3 regions of the Staphylococcus sp. mip270_02 genome follow, and region 3 is predicted to be linked to each of the others. Evidence: predicted binding sites of a transcription regulator. Region 3 holds the regulator's gene; each other region holds the start of a gene.
The links. The regulator CtsR, encoded in region 3, represses protease genes until heat stress. The targets are predictions, from matches to a motif close to ATGGTCAATAAAGGTCAAACA.

Region 1 (3,292 bases), 390 kb from region 3:
TTATTACAAACCCGATTTATATCGCACATATACTGAACTATACAAAACATTACCATTTGATTTCTTATCAGAAGTAGTCTATCAATGGGAGCGTCTTGCTCGTCAATTCGAATCATTAGGTACACGTGTAGTTATAGGTAGATTTGGTATGATTCTATCTAATGAAGGTGGTGCTTTACCAATGATGAAACTGCCATATGAATTCTATGTTGGTGGTAAGATTGGTTCAGGAAGACAGTGGTATTCTTGGATACACATTGACGATTTAACTAGAGCAATTCTCCATACTATTAACACTGAAGATGCACAAGGCGTATTTAATTTTACTGCGCCAATCGTTGAACATCAAAATTTATTTGGCTACACTCTTGCGCGTGTGTCACATCGCCCACATTATACATGGGTCCCGTCATTAGCATTACGAATTATCTTAGGTCAAATGTCTACAGTTATTCTTGATACTCAAAAGGTCATCCCTAACAAATTACAGGCAATTGACTTTAAATTTAAATATCCAGATTTAAAAATTGCTTTAGAAGATCTAGTACATTAATTGAATAGGACTGAATTTTAAAATGAAACATGATCGTTTAACACATGTATTACTTTTAATCTCTGGTTTACTCTTGTTACTAAACGGTGGCTTTGCATTTGAAAAATCCACGCCGATGCTCATTATTTCATCCTTTTTAATCGTTTTTGGAATCGTTGTTACTGCATTTGCACTAAAACTTTTCTTTAACAGTAAAAATTCTTCCAAAAGTAATACATTCCAAGATTCTTAATATACTTTTCGAAAAACCAGTCAAGTGCTATCTATGCATTTGGTTGGTTTTTCATTTATTGTATCTTTTTATGTGAATTTACTTAATATCAATATTTATAAACAGTAAATATTTCAGTGGTTTAATTCATAAAACATCACTATTAAAATAAATGCACATAAAAAAGTCCGGGACAACTATTTACGTCCCGGACTACATAAAAACAAGCTTTGCAACTCTATTTACGGCTTGTCGATAACCTCACAATTTGTAATACTATGATTCAGGAACCATCACTTGGTCAACTAAACCATATTCTTTTGCTTCTTCAGCAGATAAGAAATTATCTCTATCTGTATCTTTTTCAATTTTTTCAATTGATTGACCTGTGCGTTCTGCTAAAATTTGATTCAATTTAGCACGCGTTTTAAGAATGTGGTTAGCAGCAATTTCAATTTCTGTAGCTTGCCCTTGTGCACCACCTAATGGTTGGTGAATCATTACTTCTGCGTTTGGAAGTGCAAAACGTTTGCCTTTTGCACCAGCTGCAAGTAAGAATGAACCCATAGACGCAGCCATACCAATACAAATCGTTTGTACATCTGGTTTGATGTGTTGGATTGTATCATAAATTGCGAAACCAGCAGTTACACTACCACCTGGTGAGTTAATGTAAAGATAGATATCTTTTTCAGCATCTTGTGCTTGTAAGAATAATAATTGAGAAACAATAGAGTTTGCTACATTATCATCGATTTGTGAACCTAACATAATAATACGATCTTTTAATAAACGTGAGTAAATGTCATAGGCACGTTCCCCACGGTTTGTTGTTTCAATTACTGTAGGTATTAAATTCATTAATATTGCCTCCTTATTTCTAATTGATAAACTTATTTTAACTCAAAAGTCAAACATGGTCAAAAAATAACGCTCATTTTTTTTATGAAAGTTAAATTATTCTTATTGACCGAAAGCATTTAGATTTGTACACTTAGAGTAATGTGTTTTTTATCCCCTCGTAGTGTAATGGATAACACGTAAGATTCCGGTTCTTAAGATAGGGGTTCGATTCCCTTCGAGGGGACTTATAAGATATAATTACACACTTTTTAAAATTAAGAATGTTGTAATGACGGCATTCTTTCTATATGACATTAACATTACTAACTATATAAAACTAAATTTTAGGGACTTTTAAGGGACCCAAATGACAAAACAACCCACCTATTCATTTAGGTGGGCTTTTGCATATTCGTATAGCTTTTCTGTTGTCTTTAAAGTTAAATTGTCTATATCACGATTCCCATTTCTTAACCTTGTTTCATTCGTTTCTAAATTCCATAGTTACTCCTTTAATAAATAGATGTTGCATTATTAGGAGGTACTAACGGATTTATTTTATCAATACGTTCAAAAAACATTATTCCATTAAGATGATCTATTTCATGCTGAGCTACAATTGAAGCATGTCCTTTAAGCTTCAATATTTTTTCTTCCCCATATGAATTTTGATATTTAACAGTTATACGCTCATTTCTAGGTACTATTCCATAAATAGGCCTATCTACAGATAAACAACCTTCTCCTTGTGGAAGGTAAATTTTATGAACAGACTCTCGTATAATTTTTGGGTTTATAAAAAAATATTCATGTTCTACACCATGTTCATCTACTAAATATATAGCGCACATCTTTTTATCTAATCCTAATTGATTAGCTGATAGACCAACCCCAGGTCTTAAATTATACTTTTTACTTTTTTGCTCATTTTGACTATTTTTTAAAAAAAGCATCATATTATTCAAAAGTATAAATTCATTTTCACTTAATGGCATTTCTAAAGGTTTTGTCTTTTTATAAAGCATCTCATTATCTTCTTTTACAATATCCTTCATAGTAATAATATAATTACTCTTATAAAGCTTTGTATTCAAATATATCCTCAACTTTCTTCTTAAAAACTTTAGATATTTTAAATGCTAATTTTAACTCAGGATCATACCTATCATTTTCAATAGCATTTATTGTTTGCCTGCTAACATCACATTTCTTTGCCAAATAGTCTTGACTAATAGAAAATTTTTTTCTGAATTCTTTTATTCGATTCTTCATATTCCCTCCTGATATGTAAAATAAGTTTTACATTTAAGATAACATGAAATTATGCTTTATTCCAATTGCTTTATTGACGTTAGGTCTCGGAACCCTTAACGACATAAAAATCTACATTTGAATTATACCACAAAAAAGACAGCCGAATTAACGACTGTCTTTAACTTATGGAATACAATAACTAATCTAGCAAAAGAGTTATAGATATTAAATACCCATATGATTATTTAATAAACATAAAAATGCCCACTAATATAAGTGAGCATAAAAGTGTCGAATTATTAGGATACGTGGCTCCTTATAGAGCCTATATTTAATTTATCAAAAAATTCCTTCAATTTCAATATTAAGAAAAATTAACCACCTAGTAACTAGTATAGGTGGTTAAATAACCTTATACATTTTTAAAATTA
Region 2 (3,292 bases), 530 kb from region 3:
AAATAGATAAAAAACATAATAATGTTTGAAGTTTTTGTTTCTATTATAATCTAAAATTGAGGGAAATAGATCGCATGTAGGCGTTAATGATATTATAAATCAAAGTTTAGAATCTAAAAATGTATGCTAAGAAAGCACTTATTTTCTTAGCATACGTTTTTTTATAATTTAATATTTTTAAGAGGGGCGCACAGTGACTTCGTTAACATTAACATGCTTTGGTTGAGAAATAGCATAGGATACAGCGTTAGCAATATCTATAGGTTTTAATTTTTTTCTGTTTTCTTCAAAGGGGCTTTTCGAACTAAGTTCCGTTTCCACCATACCTGGTGATATATTTGTTACACGTACACCTGTATTAGCTAGTTCTTTTTCTAAACCAATAGAAATAGCTCGTACAGAGAATTTTGTAGCACAATAAACAGATAAACGTTCAATAACTTCAAATCCTGACTCGGAACAAATATTGACAATATGACCTTTTTGATTATTGACCATATTTCCAACTACCGAATTTACACCGTAAAGCAAACCTTTAATATTTATATCAATCATATCTTCCCAATCTGATACCGAACCATCTAAGACCCTACTAGAACCCATTTTCCCGGCATTGTTAACAAGCACATCAACTGTTTCAAAACGCGTTTCGGCTTGTTTAACTACAAATTCTACTTCTTTTTTATTAGAAACATCTGCTTGTATTGTGAGTAATGTAGAGTCGTTATTTAATTCGGCAGCTAAACTATTTAATTTATCTTGATTTCTAGCTACAGCTACAACGTTCATATTCATTTGTAGTAAGTTCTGTGTGATGGCTTTACCTATACCACTCGTCGCACCTGTCACTAATGCAGTTTTATATATTGAATTTTGATCCATGTTATAATCTCCTTTGGTTAACAGTATAAAGGGTCTTTATTTTCTCTATAAATATAAAAATAGAATTACTCATAGTAAGATTCATTAATCTATATTTAATCCAAATATTTTCTATCTTCTTTGCTAATTGGGTAATCATTTGCGCTCATATCTCTTCTAGTCATGAGGCCATTTTTATTAAATTCCCAATGTTCATTGCCATGGGTGCGCATCCATTGATTTGATTCTGCGTCTCGCCATTCGTATTCAAAACGAACAGAAATCAAATTATCTGTGTAACACCACAATTCTTTCATTAATTTATAATCAAGTTCTTTGTTCCATTTTCTATATAAAAAAGATTTGATTGCTTCGCGTCCTTCAAAAAATTCAGTACGATTTCTCCATTTTGAGTCTTCCGTATAAGCGAGACAAACTTTTTCTGGATTTCTTGTATTCCATGCATCTTGAGCTATCTTAACTTTTTCCAACGCTGTCTGCTTATTGAAAGGCGGTATTGGCTTTTTAATTTCTTGTTCCATGTAAACACACTTCCTTATAATGACCATTTACAATAATCGTAACATAATCCTAAGAACTTTATTTGTATTTACTAGTTAATCAAATGGAAAATGCATGTTTTATTTTATGTTAAACAGGCAAAATATAGGGTGTAGTAAGCTTTCAAATCTCATGAAAAGAATATAAAAAAGCAACCTTTATTATTGATTAATTTAATAAGAAGTATTATAATATATTTAAGGTCAAAGAAAGTCAAAGTCAAACTTAAAGACGCTTGATCAAATACTAAATGGTGAGGTGAATCATTTTGGATATTAATCAAATGACCTATGCAATTCAAGGGGCTTTACAAAAAGCAGTTGAATTAGCAAAAGTAAATGAAAACCAAAATATAGAAATCGAAGCTGTGTTAATAGCAGCACTTGAGGAAAACGAAAGTTTATTTAAAAGTGTGCTAGAAAGAGCTAATATTGATACTGAACATTTAAACAATGCATATACTAATAAATTGAAAAATTATCCAACCGTACAGGGCGATAATATTCAATACGGACAATATATTAGTCCAAAAACAAATGAATTATTCAATAGTGCAGAATCATATATGAAATCATATGAAGATGAATACATTTCAATGGAACATATCATATTAGCTGCAATGGACATTGATGAGACGACAAAACAATATGTAGATAATAAAAAAGAAATTATTGTAGAAATTATTAAAAAAATAAGAGGGGGAAACCATGTGACAACACAAAATCCAGAGGCAAATTATGAAGCTTTAGAAAAATATGGTAGAGACTTAGTTGAAGAAGTACGTCAAGGTAATATGGATCCAGTGATTGGTCGTGACGAAGAAATAAGAAATACCGTTAGAATTTTAAGTAGAAAAACAAAAAACAACCCTGTACTTATCGGTGAACCAGGTGTCGGTAAAACAGCTATTGTTGAAGGTTTAGCGCAGAGGATTGTTAGAAAAGACGTACCTGAGTCGTTATTAGATAAGACAATATTTGAATTAGACTTAAGTGCACTTGTTGCAGGTGCAAAATATCGTGGTGAATTTGAAGAGCGGCTAAAAGCAGTATTGAAAGAAGTGAAAGATTCAGACGGTAGAATTATACTGTTTATAGATGAAATTCATATGCTTGTTGGAGCTGGTAAAACAGAAGGTGCAATGGATGCAGGAAATATGTTGAAACCAATGCTTGCTAGAGGTGAATTGCACTGTATTGGGGCTACAACACTAAATGAATATAGAGAATATATTGAAAAAGATTCAGCTTTAGAACGTCGTTTCCAAAAAGTAAATGTATCGGAACCAGATGTAGAAGACACAATTTCAATTTTACGTGGTTTGAAGGAACGTTATGAAGTTTATCATGGTGTACGTATTCAAGATAAAGCATTAGTAGCCGCTGCAGAACTTTCAGACCGTTATATCACTGATCGCTTTCTTCCAGATAAAGCAATCGACTTAGTTGACCAAGCGTGTGCGACAATTAGAACAGAAATGGGTTCTAATCCAACAGAATTAGACCAAGTTAATCGTCGTGTAATGCAGTTAGAAATCGAAGAAAGTGCATTGAAAAATGAATCAGATAATGCAAGCAAACAACGTTTGCAAGAGTTACAACAAGAATTGTCCAATGAAAAAGAAAAACAAAATGCAATTCAATCTCGTGTTGAAGAAGAAAAAGAAAAAATTGCTAAGTTACAAGAAAAACGTACAGAATTAGATGAAAATAGAAAAGCATTAGAAGATGCTGAAAATAATTACAACTTAGAAAGAGCAGCTGAGCTACAACATGGTACAATTCCAGAATTAGAAAAAGAATTACGCGAGTTAGAAGATGCATTCCAAAATGAACAAAATGGAGATAATGAACGTATTATTCGTGAAATT
Region 3 (3,292 bases):
TGTATTGCAACCATTAACTCGTTAAACTTGAAGTCTTCTAATTCAATATAGCCTAAATCTAAACCAAGTTTCACTTCACTTAATCTTAGTGAAGCTTCCTCCATAGATATCAGTCTACTATATTTTAATATTCCTAACGAACGATATACTCGGTCTAATGTTTCTATATGGTTATGTCGGTTTAATCGTTCGCGGATTTGCATTTCTTCATTAATAATTTGCTGCACTACCTCTGATAAGCTTTCAATGATTTCTTCCTCTGTTTTGCCTAAAGTAAGTTGGTTTGAAATTTGGTATATATGGCCATAAACTTGAGATCCTTCTCCATAAATACCTCTAATTGTAAAACCAAAACGATTAATTGTTTGAGCAATGCGATTCATACGTTTCATTATTGTCAATCCAGGCAAATGCAACATGACACTGGCACGCATGCCTGTCCCAATATTAGTAGGACATGTTGTCAAATAACCTAAAGTTTCGTCAAAACTTACATCTAATTCACTATCAAGTTGATCATCAATTTCTGAAGCTTTTTCGTATAGTGTTGATAGTGATAAATCGTTACCCATGGCCTGAATACGTATATGGTCTTCTTCATTAACCATAATACTTAAAGATTCATCTTCATTGAGTAATACGGCAGAAGCAGGTTGTCTTATCAATTCAGGACTTATAAGATGTTTCGCGACAAGCTTGTATTTACTTTGTTGATCCATTGAATCCAAACGTTGTACAGACAAGTCAGGAAGCGCATCTTGTACGTCGTTAATTATTCGAAAACCATCTTGTTCTGACAAAAACATTAATGGGTGTACATGATTTTCTAAATTTCTTGCTAATCGTATTCTCGAAGACATCACAATTGGACTTTCTTCTCTATCACGCATCCATTCACTCATGTATGCACTAATATCATTTTTACTCATCATGTTTCACCTCGCCATCTTCTTTCAATGCTTTAATTTCGTCACGAACAACGGCGGCTTCTTCAAAGTTTTGTTCTTCTATCAGTTGTTTTAAATATGAACTTTTTTCTTCTAATTGTTTTTTTAATGCTAATTTTCTGTGTGAAGAATGTGGTGTTTTTCCTACATGTTCGATTTGACCACCTTGCACACGTCGTACAATATCGACAATGTCATCTTTGAATGTAGCATAGCAATCTGAACAACCAAATTTACCAACATGTGCGATATCTTTTAATGTCATATGACAAGTTGGACATCGTTTTTCTTCTTTAAAAGCAATTTCATCAAAATCGATACCATGTTTAGCAGCTAAGTGTTGTAAGATTTGCTTCACTACAAATGCGCCTTCAATGTCATCTTGCGATTGAATTTGCTGATTTTGAGTCCATGGGTTACCGCCTTGTGCGCATGTGGCACAAACCCATTTTTCATTTATACCATCTTGACCTTTCACTGCCAATTTCACTTCTGCTTCATTCAAATGACAATTCTCGCATAGCACGACGAAACACCTCACTTTAATAATAATTTATAACATGCAATAACCGTTTTATAATATTTGCTCGAATAATATCTCTCGATAATACATCCATTTTTAATGTCTCTCTGTCTATAACGGCGTGTATCATTTTTGCTTCACGTTCATTAATGTAATTTTTATCTAATAAGCCATCTACAATGTAATAAGCTTGCTGTTGTGAAATAGATGGACCAACTAATTGAAGTAAATGATTAATATAACCTGTCTCATCTCTATTTTCAATTTTGGTGATTCGAATATATCCGCCACCACCTCTTTTACTTTCAATCTCATAGCCGTGCTCATTTGTAAAACGTGTTTTGATTACATAATTAAGCTGGGAAGGCACACAGTCAAAGCGCTGCGCAATATTGGCACGTTGAATTTCTACAACGTCTTCATTGGTGTCTTCAAATAACTTTTTAATGTATTGTTCTATGATGTCAGACATGTTGTGCATGATTATCACCTCTTTTGACCTTCTTTGACTATATTATATGACCAACTTTGACCTTTTTCAACCAATATGTTTTAAAAATTTTTAATTAAAGATGTAAGTGCTATCTAATTTATTGTATTATAGGAGTTAAGAAAAATTAAAAGGGATGAATGACTTATGCATATTATTATTGGTTTAATTGGGATAGCAGTGTTTCTTGCATTGGCGTTTCTATTTAGCTCAGATAGAAAAAATATTCGTTGGCAATATGTCGGTTTACTACTTGTAATACAACTAGTATTCGCATTTATTTTACTCAAAACTAAATTTGGTATTACGGTTATCGGTGGCATATCAGACGGTTTTAATTATTTACTAGCAAAAGCAGCAGAAGGTGTGAACTTTGTATTTGGTGGATTTGAATTTGTAGATCCTAAGAACCCACCCTTCTTCTTTAATGTATTATTACCAATCGTATTCATTTCAGCTTTAATTGGTATTTTACAATATACAAGAATCTTACCTTGGATTATTAACGTTTTAGGTTTAGCCATTTCAAAAATTAATGGTATGGGTCGCTTAGAATCATATAATGCTGTTGCCGCTGCAATTTTAGGGCAATCAGAAGTATTTATTTCATTGAAAAAGGAATTAGCACATATTCCTAAACAACGTCTATATACATTAACAGCTTCTGCAATGTCTACAGTATCAGCTTCAATTATCGGTGCTTATTTCACATTAATTGAACCACGTTTTGTAGTTACAGCAGTTGTATTAAATCTCTTTGGTGGTTTCATCATTGCTTCTATCATCAATCCTTATAAAATTGATGCAAAAGAAGATAAACTTATCGTTGATGAGAGTGAATCAGGTAAACAATCATTTTTCGAAATGTTAGGTGAATATATCTTAGATGGTTTTAAAGTTGCAGTCATTGTAGGTGCAATGTTAATAGGTTATATCGCTATTATTGCTCTACTTAATGGTGTCGTTAGTGCAATCTTTACCGGTTTATCTGGCGGCAGTATCACTTGGGACTTCCAAACACTTATCGGATTTGTCTTTGCACCATTTGCATTTTTAGTTGGTGTACCTTGGGATGATGCAGTACAAGCCGGATCCATCATGGCTACTAAATTACTGTCAAATGAATTTGTTGCAATGCAAAGTTTAAGTGAGATTAAAGATATGAGCACTCATGCTAAAGGTGTTATTTCTGTATTCGTAGTATCATTTGCAAACTTTAGCTCTATCGGTATTATTTCTGGAGCAATTAAATCACTTAACAATGAAAAAGGTGATATTGTAGCTCGTTTTGGACTAAAATTATTATTCGGTGCTACACTTGTTTCATTTATT

Region 1: a site for CtsR is predicted at 1,671-1,691, ahead of clpP (ATP-dependent Clp endopeptidase proteolytic subunit ClpP). Genes of this name have one in related genera too.
Region 2: a site for CtsR is predicted at 1,622-1,642, ahead of clpB (ATP-dependent chaperone ClpB). Genes of this name have one in related genera too.

Annotation. Positions count from the first base shown of each region.
Region 1 covers NZ_CM132934.1:2,526,447-2,529,738, forward strand. The annotation lists gene ACW5YJ_RS12025 (TIGR01777 family oxidoreductase) at 1-553, shown strand, start outside; gene ACW5YJ_RS12030 (hypothetical protein) at 576-785, shown strand; gene clpP (ATP-dependent Clp endopeptidase proteolytic subunit ClpP) at 1,041-1,625, opposite strand; tRNA gene ACW5YJ_RS12040 (tRNA-Arg) at 1,780-1,851, shown strand; gene def (peptide deformylase) at 2,120-2,662, opposite strand; gene ACW5YJ_RS12050 (helix-turn-helix transcriptional regulator) at 2,682-2,879, opposite strand.
Region 2 covers NZ_CM132934.1:2,383,696-2,386,987, reverse strand. The annotation lists gene ACW5YJ_RS11280 (acyltransferase family protein) at 1-10, shown strand, start outside; gene ACW5YJ_RS11275 (SDR family oxidoreductase) at 178-882, opposite strand; gene ACW5YJ_RS11270 (nuclear transport factor 2 family protein) at 978-1,403, opposite strand; gene clpB (ATP-dependent chaperone ClpB) at 1,691-3,292, shown strand, end outside.
Region 3 covers NZ_CM132934.1:2,913,607-2,916,898, forward strand. The annotation lists gene ACW5YJ_RS13980 (protein arginine kinase) at 1-929, opposite strand, end outside; gene ACW5YJ_RS13985 (UvrB/UvrC motif-containing protein) at 922-1,473, opposite strand; gene ACW5YJ_RS13990 (CtsR family transcriptional regulator) at 1,490-1,951, opposite strand; gene ACW5YJ_RS13995 (NupC/NupG family nucleoside CNT transporter) at 2,108-3,292, shown strand, end outside.